3 regions of the Bradyrhizobium sp. U531 genome follow, and region 1 is predicted to be linked to each of the others. Evidence: predicted binding sites of a transcription regulator. Region 1 holds the regulator's gene; each other region holds the start of a gene.

Evidence for each region. Region 1 encodes PhoB, which activates phosphate uptake and scavenging genes when phosphate is short. Its sites were predicted from a motif close to TGTCATNNANCTGTCAT; they were not measured.
Region 2: a site for PhoB is predicted at 4,649-4,665, ahead of ugpB (sn-glycerol-3-phosphate ABC transporter substrate-binding protein UgpB). Genes of this name have one in related genera too.
Region 3: a site for PhoB is predicted at 2,713-2,729, ahead of phnF (phosphonate metabolism transcriptional regulator PhnF). Genes of this name have one in related genera too.

What each region holds. Positions count from the first base shown of each region.
Region 1 is NZ_JASVEN010000017.1:10,337-17,634, forward strand. Features, by position in the region: gene QRQ56_RS38070 (Hsp33 family molecular chaperone) at 1-197, opposite strand, end outside; gene argF (ornithine carbamoyltransferase) at 367-1,302, opposite strand; gene QRQ56_RS38080 (aspartate aminotransferase family protein) at 1,302-2,510, opposite strand; gene QRQ56_RS38085 (GcrA family cell cycle regulator) at 2,968-3,480, shown strand; gene phoB (phosphate regulon transcriptional regulator PhoB) at 3,724-4,431, opposite strand; gene phoU (phosphate signaling complex protein PhoU) at 4,454-5,170, opposite strand; gene pstB (phosphate ABC transporter ATP-binding protein PstB) at 5,182-6,000, opposite strand; gene pstA (phosphate ABC transporter permease PstA) at 5,997-6,848, opposite strand; gene pstC (phosphate ABC transporter permease subunit PstC) at 6,853-7,298, opposite strand, start outside.
Region 2 is NZ_JASVEN010000002.1:373,096-380,393, reverse strand. Features, by position in the region: gene QRQ56_RS13640 (Hsp20 family protein) at 1-87, opposite strand, end outside; gene QRQ56_RS13635 (sn-glycerol-3-phosphate import ATP-binding protein UgpC) at 399-1,484, opposite strand; gene ugpE (sn-glycerol-3-phosphate ABC transporter permease UgpE) at 1,498-2,346, opposite strand; gene ugpA (sn-glycerol-3-phosphate ABC transporter permease UgpA) at 2,346-3,227, opposite strand; gene ugpB (sn-glycerol-3-phosphate ABC transporter substrate-binding protein UgpB) at 3,278-4,594, opposite strand; gene QRQ56_RS13615 (CaiB/BaiF CoA transferase family protein) at 4,816-6,033, opposite strand; gene QRQ56_RS13610 (organic hydroperoxide resistance protein) at 6,211-6,636, opposite strand; gene QRQ56_RS13605 (MarR family winged helix-turn-helix transcriptional regulator) at 6,788-7,246, shown strand.
Region 3 is NZ_JASVEN010000004.1:137,092-144,389, reverse strand. Features, by position in the region: gene QRQ56_RS20195 (alpha-D-ribose 1-methylphosphonate 5-phosphate C-P-lyase PhnJ) at 1-463, opposite strand, end outside; gene QRQ56_RS20190 (carbon-phosphorus lyase complex subunit PhnI) at 460-1,563, opposite strand; gene phnH (phosphonate C-P lyase system protein PhnH) at 1,567-2,175, opposite strand; gene phnG (phosphonate C-P lyase system protein PhnG) at 2,180-2,644, opposite strand; gene phnF (phosphonate metabolism transcriptional regulator PhnF) at 2,764-3,492, shown strand; gene phnE (phosphonate ABC transporter, permease protein PhnE) at 3,652-4,467, opposite strand; gene phnE (phosphonate ABC transporter, permease protein PhnE) at 4,494-5,378, opposite strand; gene phnD (phosphonate ABC transporter substrate-binding protein) at 5,452-6,387, opposite strand; gene phnC (phosphonate ABC transporter ATP-binding protein) at 6,454-7,263, opposite strand.

The DNA.
Region 1 (7,298 bases):
AGCAGCTTGCCCACGGGCGCGGGATAATCGTGCTTGGTCAGGATGTCGTCGAGCGCCGGCCCGAGGCGCACCAGGCGGCCACGCACGTCGAGCGCATCGACCTCGTAGGGCAGCACGGCATCGTCGATCGGAACCGCGGACGGCGCGCGGACCGGGCCTTCGGACCCGGTCTTCATGTCAGGGGATTGGGAAATCATGGGCGTTATCTGGGGTCGGTCGGTGCAAAATGAAAGAGGCGCGCTCGCATTCCGTCACCGGAACGACGGCCCAAGTAGCCCGGATGGAGCGCAGCGCAATCCGGGGGAGGTCGTTACCCGCGTCGAGAACCCGGATTTCGCTGCGCTCCATCCGGGCTATAAGAGCCGCCTACTTCACCGCGTCGAAGCACCAGGCCAGAATGCCCTTCTGCGCGTGCAGGCGGTTTTCGGCCTCGTCGAACACCACCGATTGCGGACCGTCGATCACCTCGTCGGTGACCTCCTCGCCGCGATGAGCAGGCAGGCAGTGCATGAACAGCGCATCGGGCTTGGCGAGCGACATCAGCTTGCTGTTGACCTGATAGGGCTTGAGCACGTTGTGGCGGTGCTCGCCCTCCTTGTCGCCCATCGACACCCAGGTGTCGGTGACGACGCAATCGGCGCCCTTCACGGCGGTTTCCGGATCGGTGCCGAGCACGATCGGCGCGCCCGTCGCCTTGATGAAGTCGCGCATCGCCTTTTTCGGCGCGAGCTCCGGCGGGGTGGCGACGTTGAGCTGGAATTTGAAGCGCTCGGCGGCATGCGCCCAGGACGCCAGCACGTTGTTGTCGTCGCCGGTCCAGGCCACCGTCTTGCCCTCAATGGGCCCGCGATGCTCCTCATAGGTCATGAGGTCGGCCATCACCTGGCATGGATGCGAGCGCCGCGTCAGGCCGTTGATGACGGGCACGGTGGCGTTGGCCGCAAGCTCCAACAGCGCATCGTGATTGAGGATGCGGATCATGATGGCGTCGACATAGCGCGACAGCACGCGCGCGGTGTCGGCGATGGTCTCGCCGCGACCGAGCTGCATCTCGGCGCCGGTGAGCATGATCGCCTCGCCGCCGAGCTGGCGCATGCCGACGTCGAACGACACGCGGGTGCGCGTCGAGGGACGCTCGAAGATCATCGCCAGCGTCTTGCCTTCGAGCGGCCGCACCGGCTGCTGCGCCTTCTGCTTCGCCTTCATGGCGGAGGAAGCGGCGAGCATGCGCTTGAGCTCCGACAGCGGCAGCTCGTTGATGTCGAGGAAGTGCTTCGGCGCCTTGGCAGGGGACTTGCTCATCAGCTTGCCGCCCGCTTGGTCTGTATGGACGAGATCGCCGTGCAGGCGCGCTCGAGCCTGATGACGCTGTCCTCGATCTCGGCCTCGGTCACGATCAACGGCGGCAGGAAACGAACGACATTGTCGCCGGCGCCGACCGTAAGCAGCTTTTCGTTGCGCAGGGCCGCGACGAGATCGCCGGAGGGCACCACGGCCTTGATGCCGATCAGGAGGCCCTCGCCGCGCACCTCGCTGACGACGTCAGGATGGCGGTCGATCACGGAGGCGAGCTTCTGCTTGAGCAGCAGCGACATCTTCTGCACGTGGTCGAAGAAGCCGGGCTTGAGCATGACGTCGAGCACGGCGTTGGCCGCCGAGATCGCCAGCGGATTGCCGCCGAAGGTCGAGCCGTGCGATCCGGGGCCCATGCCGGCCGCCGCTTCCGACGTCGCCAGGATCGCGCCGATGGGGAAGCCGCCGCCGAGCGCCTTCGCCAGCGACATCACGTCGGGCGTGACGCCGGTGCGCCGATAGGCGAACAGATCACCGCTGCGACCCATGCCGGTCTGTACCTCGTCGAAGGCGAGCAGCAGCCCCTTCTCGTCGCAGAGCTGGCGCAATGCCTTGAGGAACGTCGGCGGCGCCGAACGCACGCCGCCCTCGCCCTGGATCGGCTCGATCAAAATGCCCGCTGTCTCTGGCCCGATCGCCTTCTTCACGGCCTCGATGTCGCCATGCGGCACCTGGTCGAAGCCGTCCATCGGCGGCCCGAAGCCCTCGAGATATTTCGCGGAGCCGGTGGCGGCGAGCGTCGCCAGCGTGCGGCCGTGGAAGGCGCCTTCGAAGGTGATGAGGCGATAGCGCTCCGGGTGCCCCTTGGAGGAGTGATGATGGCGGACCAGCTTGATCACGCCCTCAAGCGCCTCGGCGCCGGAATTGCAGAAGAACACGAAGTCCGCAAAGCTCTCGTTGCACAGGCGGTTTGCGAGCTTCTCGCCGTCCGGGCTCTGGAACAGGTTCGACATATGCCAGAGCTTGGTCGCCTGCTCCTGCAACGCCTTGACCAGATGCGGATGGCAATGGCCGAGCGCGTTCACCGCGACGCCCGAGGTGAAGTCGAGATAGCGATCGCCATTGGTCGCGATCAGCCAGCAGCCTTCGCCGCGCTCAAAACCGAGGTCGGCCCTGGCAAAAACGGGGAGCAAATGCGGGGCTGCGCTGTTAGTCATGACGGTCACTTGATGTTGAGGCGGTGTGACGCGTGCATTGCGCAACGCACCATTGACCGGCCCGGAAAACGAAACGTGCCGCCTTTTAAGGGCGGCACGTGGGACCATCTTATGCCCCGTGAAACGGGTGTCAATGCCACCCGGAAAGCCTCGGGAAACGCTGATTCCGTAGTCTTGCGGTAGCGATTTTGCGGGTTTTTCACCACGGAACATGTGGAAGCGAGTCGGCGGACTCTTGCGCGTGAGTCACGCCATATTGTAGCGTTTGGGCTGTCAGATACGACATCTCGTGCAGCGGTTCTGATCCCAAGAGTCCTTAAGTACCGGCGTAAACGTTCGGGCGTCAGTCACACGCCCGGCGAGCCTTAAGGGATTCTGGCGGCACGGGTTTTTCGAAGCTTAGGCATTCGCCGCAAGGGCGCCAGCATGGCAGCCGCGCGGCGAGGGAAAGGGTGCAATGACGGTTTTGACCTGGTCCGACGATCGCGTCGAGCAGCTGAAAAAGCTCTGGGAGGCCGGATTGTCGGCCAGCCAGATCGCAGCTGAGCTCGGCAATGTGACCCGCAATGCCGTGATCGGCAAAGTGCACAGGCTCGGCTTGTCCGGCCGTGCCAAGAGCCCTTCATCGGCAGCGCCGCGACCGCGCAAGGCGCGCCCCGCGCAGCACATGATGCGGGTGACGCGCCCCATCGCCCGCGGCAACACCGCGCTGGCGCAGGCCTTCGAGGTCGAAGTCGAGGCCGAGCCCGTTACCTACGACAACGTCGTGCCGATGAGCCAGCGGCTGTCGCTGCTCGAATTGAACGAGGCGACCTGCCACTGGCCGGTCGGCGATCCCTCGAGCCCGGATTTCTTCTTCTGCGGCGGCAAGGCACTCTCCGGCCTGCCCTACTGCGCCCAGCACTCGCGCGTGGCGTATCAGCCCGCCGCCGATCGCCGCCGCGCACCGGCGAAGCCGGGTCCGCGCTGAGGTCGCTGATCTCGCTGACTGCAAGGACGGCAGCCGTCACTCGGCGGCGCCTCAACCAACTCGGTGTCATCCCCGCGAACGCGGGGATCCATAACCACAGGGCGCAATTGTTGCGCGAGATGGTCACACCGAGTCTTCGCCAAACCACGGCCTGTGGTTATGGATCCCGGGCTCGCGCTGTGCGCGCCCCGGGATGACAGCTGAGATCGTGGCCGCAGCTGCGAACCAACAACACGCCCGCCCTTACGTCTGCTCCGCCTTCGCGAAACGATCGTCCAGCGCATAGCCGGCGCCGCGGACGGTGCGGATCGGGTCCTGCTCGCGGCCGAGATTGAGCAGCTTGCGCAGGCGGCCGATATGGACGTCGACGGTGCGCTCGTCGATGTAGATGTCGCGGCCCCAGACGCTGTCGAGCAGCTGCTCGCGCGAGAACACGCGGCCGGGATGCTCCAGGAAGAACTCCAGCAGGCGATATTCGGTCGGGCCGAGATCGATCGGCCGACCCGAGCGCGCCACGCGGCGCTTGTCGCGGTCGAGTTCGATGTCGCCATAGGCCAAGACGGTGGCGAGCCGCTCGGGACTGGCGCGCCTGAGCAGGCCCTTCACGCGCGCGAGCAGCTCGGGCACCGAGAACGGCTTGACGATGTAGTCGTCGGCGCCGGTCGCGAGCCCGCGCACCCGCTCGCTCTCCTCGCCGCGCGCGGTGAGCATGATGATCGGCAGCTGCTTGGTGTCTGGCCGCGTGCGCAGGCGCCGGCACAGCTCGATGCCGGACAGGCCCGGCAGCATCCAGTCGAGCACGATCAGGTCGGGAATGTGCTCCTTGAGCCGGGTGTCGGCGTCGTCGCCGCGCATCACCGTCTCGACGTCATAGCCGTCGCCTTCGAGGTTGTAGCGGAGAAGCTCGGTGAGAGCTTCCTCGTCCTCAACCACCATAATGCGTGCGCCCATCGGGTCGTGGCTCCTTAGGTCTTCAGGTATTGGGGACCGTCGTGGCGAAGGTCGTCATGTCGCCCTTCGGCCGCTTGTCGGTCATCGCCTGACCCTCGATCATGTAGAACACGGTCTCGGCGATGTTGGTGGCATGGTCGCCGATCCGCTCGATGTTCTTGGCGCAGAACATCAGATGGATGCAGAACGAGATGTTGCGCGGATCCTCCATCATGTAGGTGAGGAGCTCGCGGAACAGCGAGGTGCAGATCGCGTCGACCTCCTCGTCGCCCTTCCACACCGCCATCGCAGCCGGCAGATCGTGCGCGGCATAGGCGTCGAGCACGCTCTTGACCTGCTGCTGCACGAGGTCGGTCATGTGCTCGAGGCCGCGGAACAGCTTGAGCGGATGGAAATCGGTCTCGAGCGCGGCGACGCGCTTGCCCATGTTCTTGGCGAGGTCGCCGATGCGCTCGAGATCGGTCGCAACGCGCATGGCGCCGACGATCTCGCGCAAGTCGACGGCCATCGGCTGGCGGCGGGCGATGGTGAGCACCGCACGCTCCTCGATGCGCCTCTGCAGCGCGTCGAGCTCGGCGTCGACGGTAACGACGCGCTGGCCGAGCGGAACATCGCGGCGGATCAGGGCGTCGACGGAATCGACGATCATGCGCTCGGCGATGCCGCCCATCTCGGCGACCAGGCGGGTGAGTTCCTGGAGGTCGGTGTCGAAGGCCTTTGCGGTATGTTCGGTACCCATATTGCGTCTCCTCAGCCGAACCGGCCGGTGATGTAATCCTGCGTGCGCCGGTCGGTCGGCGACGTGAAGATCTTGCTGGTGTCGTCGAACTCGATCAGCTCGCCGAGATACATGAAGGCGGTCTTGTCGGAGACGCGCGCCGCCTGCTGCATGTTGTGGGTGACGATCGCGATCGTGTAGTTCTCGGACAGTTCCTGGATCAGCTCCTCGACCTTGGCGGTCGAGATCGGGTCGAGCGCCGAGCAGGGCTCGTCGAACAGGATCACCTCGGGGCGCACCGCGACGGTGCGGGCGATGCACAGGCGCTGCTGCTGGCCGCCGGAGAGCGACAGGCCGGAGGCGTTGAGCTTGTCCTTGACCTCGTTCCACAGTGCGCCGCCGCGCAGCGCCTTCTCGACGCGACCGTCCATTTCGGACTTCGAAATCTTCTCGTAGAGGCGGATGCCGAAGGCGATGTTCTCGTAGATCGTCATCGGAAACGGCGTCGGCTTCTGGAACACCATGCCGACCCGGGCGCGCAGCAGGTTGAGGTCGAGCTTGGGGTCGAGGATGTTGGTCTGGTCCAGCATCAGCTGGCCGGTGGCGCGCTGGCCCGGATAGAGGTCGTACATCCGGTTGAAGATGCGCAGCAGGGTGGACTTGCCGCAGCCCGACGGGCCGATGAACGCCGTGACGCGGTTGGCGCCGAGCGTCAGGTTGATGTTCTTCAGCGCGTGGTGCTCACCGTAATAGAAGTTGAGGTTGCGCACCGTCACCTTGGCGGGCGCTTCCGGCAGCGGATGCGACGCCAGATGAGCGTTCGAACTCACGGATACGGACAGATCGGTCATTTTGCAGTCCTCTCGGCGCCGATGATGCGGGCGCCAATGTTCAGGGCAAGCACAGTGAGCGTGATCAGCAGCGCGCCGCTCCAGGCGAGCTGCTTCCAATAGGCGTAGGGGCTCTGCACGAAGTTGTTGATGGTGACAGGCAGGTTGGCCATCGTCTTGTTCAGGCCGAGGCTGAAGAACTGGTTCGACAGCGCGGTGAAGAGCAGCGGCGCGGTCTCGCCGGCGACGCGGGCGGTGGCGAGCAGCACGCCGGTGATGAGGCCCGACCGGGCCGCGCGATAGGCGATCCGCTTGATCACCAGCGAGCGCGGCAGGCCGAGCGCCGAGGCTGCCTCGCGCAGCGGATTCGGCACCAGCAGCAGCATGTCCTCGGTGGTGCGCAGCACGACCGGGATCACGATGACGGCGAGCGCCAGCGCGCCCGCGATCGCGGAGAAGCCGCGCATCGGCACCACCACCGCGCCATAGATGAACAGGCCGATGATGATCGAGGGCGCCGAGAGCAGGATGTCGTTGATGAAGCGGATCACCGAGGTCAGCTTGTCGTTGCGGCCGTATTCGGCGAGATAGGTGCCGGCGAACAGGCCGAGCGGCGCGCCGATGCCGACGCCGATCAAGGTCATGATGATCGAACCCACGATCGCGTTGCGCAGGCCGCCCTCGGTCGATCCCGGAGGCGGCGTATCGGCGACGAAGATCTCGAGGTTCAGGCCGGCGAGTCCGTTGTAGAGCAGCGTGATCAGGATCAGCGCGAGCCAGGTGACGCCGAAGGCGGCCGCGGCGAAGCAGAGCCCGCGGATCACGATGTCCTTGCGGCGACGACGCGAATAGATCGGATTGAGCGCCATGGCGTTACTTCCCCGCCTTCTTGTCGAGCCGCATCAGCATCAGCCGCGCGGCGGCCAGCACGAAGAACGTCAGCACGAACAGCAACAGGCCGAGCAGGATCAGGCCGGACTGGTGCAGGCCGTCGCTCTCGGCGAACTCGGATGCGATCGCCGCCGAGATCGTGGTGCCCGGCGCGAAGATCGATGAGGAGATGCGGAACGAGTTGCCGATGATGAAGGTCACCGCCATCGTCTCGCCGAGCGCGCGGCCCAGCGCCAGCATGACGCCGCCGATGATGCCGACGCGGGTGTAGGGGATCACCACGCTGCGGACGACTTCCCATGTGGTGCAGCCGACGCCGTAGGCGGCCTCCTTCAGGACCGGCGGCACCGTCTTGAACACGTCGACCGAGATCGAGGTGATGAAGGGCAGCACCATGATGGCAAGGATCAGCGCGGCGTTGAACGTGC
Region 2 (7,298 bases), on a different contig from region 1:
GGCGCCTTTGACGACGCGATCGAGCACGCGCTCAATCTCGTCGAAGCCCAGAAGGAACGGACTGGATAACGTGGGAACACGAGACATAGTTTACAAAGTCCTCGCAAAGCGACTTTGGTGCATCAGGGCCCGTAGAGGCGCCCCTTGATCAGCAATATGGGCATGTTCCTGTGTGCGTTCAAGGACGTAGCCGGGAGGCTGTGGATGGGCCGAGATCGGCCGCATCGTCCATTTGCCACCGCTGATGTGTCGGCGATGTCTCCGAACGCTTCGTCAGCGTTTGCTCGGAGCTGAGCGAGAGGCCTCGCGCTACGATTTTTCGGGATGGATTTTCCCAACGAAAACAAGACCCCTTCTACTGTGCATGGGGTTGTTTTCGTACTGGAAGCCTCGGAACCCTAGGCTTCGAGCCGCGTCCGCCCGTCAGCGCTGAACAAATGCAGCTTCGCGCGCACGGCCGCGACGCGGATTTTCGCGCCGATGGCAGGCGCCTCGGTTCCGGGGATGCGGACGATGATCTCGCCGGGCGGCAGCTCGCCGGGTGTGGCGGCGACGTGCTGCTCTTCCGGCGCGCGCGAGCCATAGACGAAGGTTTCGGCGCCGACGCGCTCGATCGCTTCCACGGTGAGCGGCAAGGCGATGCCGCCGGCCGGAGTCTGGTCGGTGATGACGAAGTCTTCCGGGCGGATGCCGAGAATGCCGGCCTCGCCAGCGCTGCCGCCTAGCTGCGATTTGATGTCATCGGTACGCGTCGGCATCAGGTTCATCGGTGGAGCGCCGATGAAGGAGGCGACGAAAGTCGTCGCCGGCTTCTCGTAGATCGCGAGGGGATTGCCGACCTGCTCGACCTGGCCGCCGTTCATCACGACGAGGATGTCGGCAAGCGTCATGGCCTCGAGCTGGTCGTGGGTGACGTAGATCGAGGTGACGTTGAGCCGGCGCTGCAGTTTGCGGATCTCGACGCGCATCGAGATGCGCAGCTTGGCGTCGAGGTTCGACAGCGGCTCGTCGAACAGGAACACCTTCGGCTGGCGCACAATGGCGCGGCCCATGGCGACGCGCTGGCGCTGGCCGCCGGAAAGCTGGCGCGGCTTGCGCTCCAGCATGGCGGACAGTTCGAGCACGCGCGCGGCTTCCTCGACGCGGGTCTTGATCTCGGCTTCCGCCATGCCGCGGTTGCGCAGGCCATAGGCCATGTTGTTGTAGACGCTCATATGCGGATAGAGCGCGTAGTTCTGGAACACCATCGCGATGTCGCGATCGGCGGGCTCGACCTGATTGACGACCTTACCGCCGATGTCGATCTCGCCGCCGGTGACGGTCTCCAGCCCTGCGACCATGCGCAGCAGCGTGGACTTGCCGCAGCCGGAGGGGCCGACCAGCACGCAGAACTGTCCGTCGCCGACATCGACGTTGACGCCTTTGATGGCTTCGAAGCCGCCGGGGTAGGTCTTGCGGACGTTGCGCAGGGTGACGTTAGCCATGAAAACTCGCTTCTTACTTTTCCGTCTCGACCAGTCCGCGCACGAACAGCTTCTGCATCACGACGACGACGAACACCGGCGGCAGCATGGCCAGCACGGCGGTTGCCATCACGATCGGCCATTCGGTCAGCGCGTCGGTGGTGGTGATCATCTTGCGGATGCCGACCTGGATGGTCTGCATGTCGTCGCGGGTGGTGATGAGCAGCGGCCAGAGATATTGATTCCAGCCGAGGATGAACAGGATCACGAACAGCGCCGCCATGTTGGTGCGCGACAGCGGCAGCAGCGTATCCCAGAAGAACCGCAACGGGCCGGCGCCGTCGATGCGCGAGGCTTCGAGCAGCTCGTCCGGCACGGTCATGAAGAACTGGCGGAACAGCAGCGTCGCCGTGGCCGAGGCGATCAGCGGCAGCGCGAGGCCCGCATAGCTGTCGAGCATGTGCAGATCGGCGACGATCTTGTAGGTCGGATAGATGCGCACCTCGACCGGCAGCATCAGGGTGATGAAGATGATCCAGAAGATCGGCATGCGGAACGGAAAGCGGAAATACACGATCGCATAGGCCGAGATGATCGAGATCGCGATCTTGCCGATCGCGATCGCGAGCGCCATCACCAGCGAGTTCAGCATCATGTTGCCGACCGGCTCGCGGGTCGAGCCGCTCGTGCCGACGAAGATGGTCTGGTAGTAAGTCTCGAAGAAATGGCCGCCCGGCAGCAGGGACATCTGCCCGTTCGCGATCAGCGCGTTGTCCTGTGTCGAGGCGACGATCGCGATGTAGACCGGGAAGGCCACGATCGCGATCCCGATCCAGAGGATGAAATGGGCGACGTAGCGCCGGATGCCCTCGTCCTCGACCATCAGTAGGTGACCTTGCGTTCGACGAAGCGGAACTGGATTCCCGTGAGCACGATGACCATGACCATCAGGACCACCGATTGTGCCGCCGAGCTGCCGAGATTGCCGCCGAGCAGGCCGTCGGAATAGACCTTGTAGACCAGCGTTTCCGTCGACTTGCCGGGACCGCCGCGGGTCATGGTGTCGATGATGCCGAACGTGTCGAAGAAGGCATAGACGATGTTGACGACCAGCAGGAAGAAGATGGTCGGCGACAGCAGCGGGAAGGTCACGGTCCAGAACCGGCGCATCGGGCGCGCGCCGTCGATCGCGGCGGCTTCGAGCACGCTTTTGGGAATGGCCTGCAGGCCGGCGAGGAAGAACAGGAAGTTGTAGGAGATCTGCTTCCAGGCGGCGGCGAGGATGATCAGGCTGGCGGCCTGGTCGCCGTCGAGCAGCGGATTCCAGTCGATGCCCATTGCGCGCAGATAGCGCGAGAGCACGCCGAGCGAGGGATGCAGCATGAAGATCCAGAGCACGCCGACGACCGGCGGCGCCACCGCATAGGGCCAGATCAGCAGCGTGCGGTAGAGCGTCGAGCCGCGCAGCGGCTTGTCCGCCATCACCGCGAGCAGCAGTGCAAAGGACAGCGAGGAGACCGCGATGGCGAACGAGAAGAAGAAGGTGCGCAGGATCGATTCGAAATAGGCGGGGTCGCTGAACAGCTCGACGTAATTGTCGAACCAGACGAAGCTGGTGGACAGACCAAAGGCGTCCTGGAGCAGGAAGGACTGGATCACGGCCTGCAGGGCCGGCCAGTAGAAGAAAATCAGGACGATCGCGAGCTGCGGCGCAACCAGCGCGTAAGGCAACAGCTTCGATTGGAAAATGGCTTGCTTTTGCATGATGCCAGCAGCAGCGGCAGGCCGGGTTCACCGGCCTGCCGTGCGTTGCCTTACTTCACGGCGGTCTTTTCGAACTGACGCAGCATGGTGTTGCCGCGTTCGACGGCCGCGTCCAGCGCCTGCTTGGCGGTCTTCTTGCCGGCGAGCGCCTGCTCGATCTCTTCCGCCCAGACGTCACGCAGCTGGACCATATTGCCAAGGCGCAGGCCGCGCGAATTCTCGGTCGGCTCCTTGTTGGTCAGCTCGAGCAGCGGGGTCTCGAGATAGGGCTGATCCTTGTAGAAGCCCTCGGCCTTGGCCTTCTCGTAAGCCGCCTTGGTGATCGGCAGATAGCCCGAGGCCTTGTGGATATAGACCTGGCGATCGGTGTCCGAGAGGAAGGTCAGGAATTTAGCAACGCCCTTGTACTCCTCGGCCGGCTTGCCGCCCATGACCCAGAGCGAAGCGCCGCCGATGATGGAGTTCTGCGGCGCGCCCTTGACGTCGGGGTAATAGGGCATCGGCACCGCGGTGAAGGCGAACTTGGCCTGCGCCTTGACGTTGCCGAAGAATGCCGACGAGGTCAGATAGAGCGGACATTCGCCCGAGGTGAAGCGGCCCTCGCCGGTGTTGGTGCGGCCGGCATAATCGTAGGTCTTGTCCTTCTGCAGCTCGACCAGCTTCTCGAGATGCTTGACCTGGAGCGGACCATTGAACTCGAGCTTGGTGTCGAAGCCGTCGAGGCCGTTGGCCTTGCTCGACAGCGGCACGTTGTGCCAGGCGGAGAGCTGCTCGAGATTGACCCAGGTGACCCAGGAATTGGAGAAGCCGCAGGTCGCATGACCGTTGTCATGGAGCTTCTTGGCGGCCTCAAACGTTTCGGGCCAGGTCTTTGGGATCGCGACATTGGCCTTCTTCAGCTCGTCGAGATTGACCCACATGACGGTCGACGACGAGTTGAAGGGGAACGACAGCATCTCGCCCTTCGAGGTGGAGTAGTAGCCGGTGATGGCGGGCAGGTAGATCTTGGGATCGAACTTCTCGCCGGCGTCGGCCATCAGCTTGTAGACAGGCTTCACGGCGCCGGTCGCGGCCATCATGGTGGCGGTGCCGACCTCGAACACCTGCATGATGTGCGGGGCGTTGCCGGCGCGGAACGCGGCGATGCCCGCGTTCATCGTATCGGCGTAGTTGCCCTTGTAGGTGGGGATCACCTTGTAGTCGCTCTGCGCGGCATTGAAATCATTGGCGAGCTTGACGATGACGTCGTTGTTCGCGCCGGTCATGGCGTGCCACCACTGGATTTCCGTCACGGCCAGGGCCGGCGAAGCGCCGAGACCAACCGCGAGTGCAACAGCAGCAGCCGTGCCAAATTGTCGAAGAGCCATCAAGAAAACCTCCCTTGCCCGTCACTAAAGAAGCGCTTGCGCTAGCAGCGCCATATGACGTTCACATGACTGTGTAAGCGGGAGAAACGAAAGCAGCAAGCGCTGCCAAATGGGAAGTCGTCAATTAGGCGAAGACGAAGTGGGCAGCTTCCTCCGTTCGCGGTGCACTATCGTGCCCGCGCCGCAGTGCGGCATCATTCGTTGGAGGGAGGCGGGGGCCGCTAGCGCTTGCGCTCGGGGCCGCAGACCGTGCCCTTTTCGACCATCGCGTCGATCTCGGCCTTGGAGTAGCCGAACTCGCCCAGCACTTCCGCCGAGTGCTGGCTGAATTTCGGCGGCAGCCGGCGCAGGCTCGGCTTGCTGCGGTCGAGCCGGATCGGCGAGGCCACGCCCTTGTACCAGTCCTTCTCGATAATATCGCCGCGCGCGATCGTGTGGGCGTTGGTCAACGCCTGGTCGATCTTCTGCACGGGGCCTGCGGGCAGGCCTGCGGCCAGCAGGCGATTGCACAGCGGCTCGGCCTCGTGCTGGCTGAACACGGCGGCGAGCTCGGCGCGCAGTGCCTCGCGGTTGGCGATGCGGTCCTTGTTGCGGGCGAAGCGCGGGTCGGTGCCGAGCTCCGGCTTGCCGATCTCCTTGGCGAGCTTGCGGAAGGTGCCGTCATTGCCGACGCCGATGAAGATGTTGTCGGTCTTGGTCGGGAAGATCGCGTAAGGCACGAGGTTCGGGTGCTCGTTGCCGGTGAGGCCGGGCGGCTTGCCATGCATGAAGTAGTTCGCGGTGTGCGGATGCATGATGGCAAGGCCGGTCTCGTACAACGTCGTCTCCAGGAACTGGCCCTTGCCGGAACGCTGCCGCTCCGACAGCGCCATCAGGATGCCGATCGCCGCGTAAAGTCCGGTGCCGATGTCGACGAGAGGCACGCCGATCCGCATCGGGCCGCTCTCGAGCGAGCCGGTCGCCGCGATCATGCCGGTCATGGCCTGGATGATGGCGTCGTAGCCGGGATTGCCGCCGCGCGGGCCGTCAGCGCCGAAGCCGCAGATCCGGCAATGCACGAGGCGCGGGAATTTCTGGCTGAGCACGTCGTTGCCGATGCCCCATTTCTCCAGCGTGCCCGGCTTGAAATTCTCGATCAGGACGTCGGCCGTCTCCAGCATCTTCAGCAGCACGGCGCGGCCGCCCTCGGAGGCGAGGTCGAGGCCGATCGAGCGCTTGTTGCGGTTGATGCCGATGAAATAGGCCGCGTCTTCCTCGTGGAAGGGAGGGCCCCATTCGCGCACCTCGTCGCCGGCGGGCGGCTCGACCTTGATCACGTCGGCGCCATGGTCGGCCAGGATCTGGGTGCAGTAGGGACCGCCGAGCACGCGCGTGAGATCGATGACGCGCAGTCCGCTCATTGCGCCCGTTGCTGCTTCAGAACTGGCTGCTTCAGTCATGCCGTCGCTTCCCCTGTGTCGATCATTGACCACAGGCCTAGCGAGGTTTTTTTGCGCCAGCAATGGCTTGATGCGTAGGGCCGCATGCGCCGCGGTGCGACTATCCCGCGGAATGGCAAATCAAGCAGAAGCGGCCGGCCCGAGGGGGATCCCGGGCCAGCCAATCCGCCGTTCCGGTCAGACGACCGTCAGGCGAACGTCGACATTGCCGCGCGTGGCGTTGGAGTAGGGGCACACCTGGTGCGCCTTCTCGACCAGCGCCTCGGCTTCGCTGCGGGCGAGGCCCGGCAGCGAAACGGCGAGGTCGATATCGAGGCCGAAGCCGCCCTCGGAGCGCGGGCCGATGCCGACGGTCGAGGTGACGGAGGCATCCGCGGGAACCTTGGGGCCGCCCTGCGAGGCCACGAACTTCATCGCGCCGATGAAGCAGGCCGCATAGCCGGCCGCGAACAGCTGCTCGGGATTGTTGCCGGCGCCGCCGCCACCGCCGAGCTCCTTCGGCGTGGTGAGCTTGACGTCGAGCGCGCCGTCGAGGGTTGCAGCATGGCCGTCGCGGCCGCCGGTGGCCTTGGCGCTGGTCTTGTAGAGGACGTTCACGGACATTGTCGTCTCCCTTGGGTTTCGATGGGGTGCGTTCTATATCGCAGACAATTAGATTGCGCGCAATTGAAATTGGGGAGCCTCACATTTAATTGTTCGCAATTGAATCTGCGGCCGTCCGGCCCCAGAATGAGGCAAATCCCGCGAGATCCCCATGGCCCGGAAACTATCGACCCTCGATCCGCAAAAGCTCGACAACCAGATCTGCTTTGCGGTCTATTCGGCTGCGCACGCCTTCAACCGCGTCTACAAGCCGCTGCTCGACCGGCTCGGCCTGACCTATCCGCAATATCTGGTGATGCTGGTGCTGTGGGAGCGCGACGACGTGCCGGTCAAGGATATCGGCGAGCGGCTGTTCCTGGATTCGGGCACGCTGACGCCGCTGCTCAAGCGGCTGGAAGCGGCGCACCTCGTCAAGCGCACCCGCTCCAGCGAGGACGAGCGCCAGGTGCTGATCGCGCTGACGGCCCAGGGCCATGCGCTGAAGGAGAAAGCGCGCGCCGTGCCGCAGTCGATCCTGGCGGCCTCGGATTGCTCGGTGTCCGAGCTGATCGCGATGAAAGACGAGATCGTGGCGCTACGGGATCGATTGAATGCGGTGATTGGGGAGTAGCGCCTCGCGAGAGTCCGCCTTCGCCCTGCGGGCTTCGGCGAGACAGCCTTCG
Region 3 (7,298 bases), on a different contig from region 1:
TCACATGCATCAGGCCGTATTCGGCGAGCGCATGCATGCGCCGCGTCTCGGTCTCCCGCGGCTCGAGGAAGCGCAGTGGTTCCGGAATCGGCACCTGATAGACCAGAACCTGGTTCTCGTTCAGCGTCGCCTCGGGGATACGGTGACGGGTCTGGATCACCGTCGCCTCCTCCGTTGCCGTCGTGGTGGCGACGCCCGCGGTCTTGGCGAAGAATTTCCGGATCGAGATCGCGTTGGTGGTGTCGTCGGAGCCCTGGTCGATCACCTTCAGCACGTCTTGCGGTCCGAGGATCGCGGCGGTGACCTGCACGCCGCCGGTGCCCCAGCCATAGGGCATCGGCATCTCGCGGCTGGCGAACGGGACCTGATAGCCGGGAATCGCGATCGCCTTCAAGATCGCGCGGCGGATCATCCGCTTGGTCTGCTCGTCGAGATAGGCGAAATTATAGGCCGGCGCGTTCATTCCGCGGCCTCCTTCATGGCGTCGGGCGTTTGGGCATCGGCAAATTCCTTCCGCAGCTTGCGCAGCAGGCCGAGCTCGGACTGGAAGTCGACATAATGCGGCAGCTTCAGATGCTCGACGAAACCGGTCGCCTGGACGTTGTCCGAATGCGACATCACGAACTCCTCGTCCTGTGCGGGGGCGAGCGCCTCCTCGCCGAGCTCGCGGGCACGCAGCGCGCGGTCGACCAGCGCCATCGACATGGTCTTGCGCTCGCTCTGGCCGAAGGCGAGGCCGTAGCCGCGGGTGAAGCACGGCGCCTCGGTCGCCGAGCCCTTGAATTGGTTGACCATCTGGCATTCGGTGAGCTCGATGGAGCCGAGCGGCACCGCAAAGCCGACGTCCTCTGCCGCGAACTCGACCTCGACCTCGCCGAAGCGGATTTCGCCGGCGAAGGGATGGTTGCGGCCGTAGCCGCGCTGGGTGGAATAGCCCATCGCCAGCAGAAAGCCCTCGTCGCCGCGCGCGAGGTTCTGCAGGCGCAAATCGCGATCCGCCGGAAAATTCAGCGGTTCGCGGGTGAGATCGCCGACGCTGGCGCCGTCCTCTGCCTGCGGCGAGGATTCGATCAGCCCGTCGCGGCCGAGAATGTCGGTCACGCGCGGCGTCGGCGCCGTCGAGGCTTCGGCCTCGGCCGGCACATCCGGCACAAAACCTTGCGCGAGCGAGGGATCGAGCAGGCGATGCGTGTAGTCGAAGGTCGGCCCGAGAATCTGGCCGCCTGGAATGTCCTTGAAGGTCGAGGACACCCGCCGCTGCACCCGCATCGCGCCGGTATCGACCGGCTCGCTGGCGCCGAAACGCGGCAGTGTGGCGCGGAAGGCGCGCACCAGGAAGATCGCCTCGATCAAGTCGCCGCGCGCCTGCTTGATGGCGAGCGCCGCGAGCTCGCGATCGTAGAGCGAGCCTTCGCTCATGACGCGATCGACGGCGAGGCCAAGCTGCTCCGAGATCTGGTCGAGCGTGATCTCCGCGACGCCCTGGTCGCCGCGCCGCTTGTGGGCGAGCAGGCGATGGGCGTTCTCGATGGCGCGTTCGCCGCCTTTGACTGCGACATACATGCTTCAGCTTTCCTTGCTCACGACGCGAATGGTGCGGGGGATCGCGACCAATGCGTCATCGGCGACCAGCACCACATCGATGCCGCGCGGAAACAGCGGCTCGTTGATGCGCAGGCGCTCGAACAGATCGTGCGGCGTGATCGTGGCCTGCAGCATCGTGACGCCGTCGATGCCGGGGCCGCGCAACTCGAAGGGACGTCCAGCCTCGAGGCTCTCGACCTGCAGGATCACAGTGGTCGAGCGGTCAGGATATTCGCTGGTACCGAGCGCGAAGCGCTCCAGCGCCGGCAACAGGGCGCCGTCACCGATCAGGGCAAAGCTTGCGACCGAGGAATCCTGCACCACCGGCGCGCCGGTGTGAAATTTCAGCCATTTCAGCACGTCCGTGCTCTCCGCCATCCCGGTATCGAGCCAGAGCGGCGTGTCGTGATCGAACAGGGTCAGCGCGATCGCGGCGGTGCCGCGCATCATCCGATCGGGCGTGCCCGCACCCGGCACGATGCGCTGGACCGAGCCCGGCCGCGCCATCGCGTCCATCACCGAACGAAAGGTCGATTGCGCCGACAGCACCTTGTCGGCGAAGCCCGGCGGCAGTTCCGCAATCGTGGTCATGATCTCAGCCCTCACCGCGCACCATGGTGTAGAAATCAACCTTCGTCGCGGCGGTCTTTTCCGCCGCCTGCTTGCGCCTGCGCATCAACTCCGCGCGCAACGGCGCGATCACGTCGCGCTCGACCGCGGCGCCGAAATCCCTGGACTGCACCAGCGCATCGCACAGGGCGATCAGCCGCGCCTTCTCGCCGTCGCGCCCGAGCGTGTAGCCGAAGCCGACCTCGCCGCTCGCAAGCCGCACCGCCGCGCGCGACACCGTGGCTTCGCCGAGGTTGAAGGGCGCGCCGTCGCCGCCGACCCGGCCGCGCAGCATGACGAGGCCGTTTTCGGGCGTGCGCAGGTCCTGATGGGCCGGAAGGGTGAAGTCGCGGAGGCGGGCGGCGATCTCGCCCGCCTCCGCGTGCGCCAGCACGGCCATGGCGGCCTTGCGCTGGGCTTGCTGGTTGTTGTGCTGGGTCACCCGATCCACCGAACCTTTGATAGAACTTGCCGCGCCGAAGTTGTCTATGATAATAGACAACTTCATACGGGAGCGCCATGACTGTTTCGTGACAAGACCGTGATTTCTGAGCTAGGCTGACCGGCGATATGAGCATGCAAGACACAGCCTCGTCGGGCGTCGCGCTGTGGCGCCTCGTTGCCGACGGCATCGAGCGCGGCATCGCCGACGGCCGCTTTGCGGCCGGCGACAAGCTGCCGGGCGAGATGGAGATCGCCGAGACTTATCGCGTGAACCGCCACACCGTGCGGCGCGCGCTCGCCGCCCTTGCCGAACGTGGCCTGGTGCGCGCCGAGCGCGGCAGCGGCACCTATGTCGAGGCTCAGAAGCTCGCTTATCCCCTGCGCTCACGCACGCGCTTCTCCGAGATCGTCGGCGCCGGCGGCCGCGAGCCGCGCGGCCAATTGATCGAGGCCTCCGAGGACGTCGCGACGCGGGAGCTGGCGCGCGAGCTTGGCCTGAAGGCCGGCGCGCCGCTGGTGCGGATCGAGGCGATTCGCCTCGCCGACCGTACGCCGATCTGCGTGTCCACGACCTGGCTGTCGGCCGAGCTGTTCCCGGGCGCGGGCAGCGTGTTCGCCGCAACGCGCTCGATGACGAAGCTGCTCGCGCATTTCGGCGTGCGCGACTATCGCCGCGGCGCGACCCGAATCACCGCCGGCATCGTCGATGCGACGGATGCCGCGCGGCTCGACCTGCCGCTGGGGCGGCCGATCCTGGTGGTCGACGCCACCGACCACGACCTCGACGGCAAGCCGCTGGTGACCAAGCACTCGCGGTTCGCGGCCGAGCGGGTGGAATTTCTGGTGGAGCCGTAGCTCTCTTCCCTCTCCCCTTGTGGGAGAGGGTGGCTCGCCGCGCAGCGGCGAGACGGGTGAGGGGTTCTCTCCGCGAGCTCATCTCTCATTTGAATGCGTGGACAGGACCCCTCATCCGGCGCTTCGCGCCACCTTCTCCCACAAGGGGAGAAGGGAAAACTACGCCACCGCCCGCCGCCCGATGATCGCAAAGCGCAGCTTGCTCGAGACGAAATCGATCGCGGCGACGGCAACCAAAATCATCAGGATCAGGAACGACACCTTCTGCCATTCCAGCACACGGATCTGCTCGGCGAGCTGCAGGCCGATGCCACCGGCGCCGACGATGCCGATGATGGTGGCCGAGCGGGTGTTGGATTCGATGAAGTACAGCACCTGGCCCGCGATCACAGGCAGGACCTGCGGCAAAAGACCAAAGCGGATCTCGTGCAGCGCGCTGCCGCCGGAGGCGCGGATGCCTTCGACCTGCTTCTGGTCGGCGCCCTCGATCGCCTCCGAGAACAGTTTTCCGAACGCGCCGAAATCCGACACGGCGATGGCGAGCACGCCGGCGAACGGGCCGAGCCCGACGACGTTGATCCAGACCAGCGCCCAGATCAGCGTGTCGACGCCGCGGATCGAATCGAGGAAACGGCGTACCGGAAAGCGCAGCATGATCGACGGCACGACGTTGCGCGCCGCCAGCAGGCTGACCGGCAGAGCGAACACGGCGGCGAGCGTGGTGCCGAGCAGCGCGATCGACAGCGTCTCGCCGAGCGCCTTCAGATAGATCGGCAACGAGGTGCCGGGATCCGGCGGGATCATCATCAGGCTGATCCAGCCGAGCTGGCTGAGCCCCGCGAGGAACCGCGACGGCGAAAAATCGAGATCGACGAGGCCGTAGACCAGGACCGCGAACGCCGCGACGATGGTCGCGGGCAAGGCGAGCCGCGCCGAGGCCGGCCGATCGAACACATCGGGATAGCGCGCGCGCATCTCGCGCGGATCGACCTTGTGCGGCGTCACGTCCGCGCCTCCTTGCCAAACAGGTGGCCGCGCAGCCAGCCGGTGGCGATGTCGATGATGAAGACGGTGACGATGATGGTGAGCAGAATGGCGCTGACGTCGGAGTAATAGAATTTGCGGATGGCGACGACGAGCTCCTGGCCGATGCCGCCGGCGCCGACGAAGCCCATCACCGAGGCCTCGCGAACGTTGATCTCGAACCGCAGCAGCGCGTAGCTGGCATAGCCCGCTGTCACCTGCGGCACGATCGCGAAACGCATGCAGGACAGCCAGCTCGCCCCGGTCGAGCGGATGCCCTCGACCGGCTTCATGTCGGCATTCTCGACGATCTCCGAGAACAGCTTGCCGAGCGCGCCGGTGGAATGGATGGCGATCGCGAGCACGCCGGCCATCGGCCCGAGCCCAAAGGCGATCACGAACACCAGTGCGAACACGATGCCGGGAACGGTGCGGGCGAATTCCAGCAGGCGCCGGACGACGAAGCGCAGCCAGGGCGCGGGCGACGTGTTCTCGGCCGCGAAGAAATTCAGACAGAATGCGAGAGTGGCGCCGATCAGCGTGCCCACATAGCTGATGAGCACGGTCTCACCCAGCATCTTCAGCCATTTGCGCCAGCCCCAGAGCCATTCGCCGACATCGGTCCAGACGCGCTGGCCGCTGTCGAGGGTGAGGATGCGATCGAAATAGCTGACGAAATTGCCGAAATAAGTGAAGAGCGTGCGCAAATTCACTTCGGCGCCGATCCCGGCGAGGACCAGCGCCGCCATGAAGATCGCGAATCCTCCCAATAGACGAAGCCGCTTGCGCCCGACCGCCCGGCGATAGGCGGCGTTGAGCACGGCAAGCTGCTGCTCGGGGAGGATCGAAACCGCTGTTGTCATCGGCGTGGAATCAGGTCCGGTCAAAGAAAGAGCCGGGTCGATGGACCCGGCTCCAGTGGCATCGTCCCGAACCTCAGGACGCCTTCTTCTTACGCAGCGCGTCGACGAACTTGATCAGCTCGATCGTGCCATCCCAATCCTTGGTGGTGGCGTGATTGAAGCCCTTCTTCTGGCCGTCCTGGAGGCGATCGAACGCCGCCTTGTCCTTGGCCGGCGCGTCGAAGAAGGCTTTCGCGATGGCGGCCTTGGCGTCGTCAGGCAGCTCGGAGTTGTAGGCGTAGGGACCGTTGATGATCGGTGCCGATTTGTGGATGATGCGGAAATCGTCCTTCTTCATCGCCGAGCCGTCGGCATTCTTCAGCATGCCCTTGGTCAGCATCTGCGCCAGCGTGGAATCGTCGTCGGTGGTCCACTGGTTGGCGGCGACATCGACCGTTCCTTGCGACAACGCCAGCATCGCGTTCTCGTGGCTGCCGGTGAAGACGACCTTGCTGAAATAGGTGTCGGCATCCGGGATGCCCATCTTGTCGAGCTCGAAGCGCGGCACGTTGTTGCCCGAGGTCGAGTTGGGATCGACCAGGCCGAGGTTCTTGCCCTTGAGGTCGTCGATCTTCTTGTAGGCGCTGTTCGCCTTGACGAAGAACACCGAGTAATAGCCGGTCGAACCATCGGCGTTGATGTCGTTGGCGAAGGCATCGGTCTTGACGCCGGTGAGGCGGGCGCGGGCGAACGAAGCCGAGCCGTAGCTGGCGATGTGGATGTTGCCGGCGCGCTGGCCTTCGATGACGGCGGCGTAGTCGTTGGCAATGCGCAGTGTGACCTTCACGCCCAGTTCCTTGGAGAGATAAGTCATGAACGGCGCCCATCGCTCGGTGACGCCGGAGGCATTCTCGGCCGGAACGACCGCAAAGGTCAGCTCGGGATATTTGGCCTTCCAATCCTCGGCGGAGGCCGAGGCCGTGAACGCGAGCGCGGCAACGCCGGCGAGAACCAGTCTGCGAGTGATCATGTTACCCTCTTCATCGGTTGGGGTCGGTTGACGCAAAAAACTGATAGCGAAACAGGTGTGGCGTTCTCAGGCGGCCGCGGCCGTTCCAAGTGCCGGCACGCCCTCGGGCGCCGGCACGGGCGTGCCGCCCATGACGTCGGCGGCTTCGAGGTCGTAGAGTTCGCGGGCGACGTGGTCGGTCAGCGCGGACGGCGCGCCGTCGAACACCACGTGGCCCGCGGCCATGCCGATCAGGCGATCGCAATAGGAGCGCGCGAGATCGAGCGAGTGGAGGTTGCAGAGCACGGTGATGCCGAAATGCTTGTTGATGCGCAGAAGCGCATCCATCACGATCTTGGTGTTGCGCGGATCGAGCGAGGCGATCGGCTCGTCGGCGAGGATGATGTCGGGCTGCTGCACCAGCGCACGGGCGATCGCGACGCGCTGCTGCTGGCCGCCGGAGAGCTGGTCGGCGCGCTGCGCGGCGAGCGAAGCGATGTCGAACTGCTCGAGCGCGGACATCGCCAGCGCCTTGTCCTGCTCCGGCCAGATCTGCGACAGCGACCGCCAGGCCGGCATCGTCGCGAGCCGTCCCATCAGGACGTTAGTGAGGACGTCGAGCCGGCCGACCAGGTTGAATTGCTGGAAGATCATCGCCGAGCGCGCACGCCACTGCCGCAGCTCCTTGCCGCGCAGCGCGGTGACGTCGAGGCCGTCGAACAGGACCTTGCCCTGCGTCGGCGTTACCAGGCGGTTGATGCTCCGCAGCAGCGTCGACTTGCCCGCGCCGGAGCGTCCGATCACACCGACGAAGCCGCCGGGGGAGATTTGAAACGAAGCGTCGTCCACCGCGGCTTTTGCGCCGAAGCGACACGTCAGACCATCCACCACCAGCATGCAGAGCTCCAGATTAGCTGGAGCCCACCGCTAAC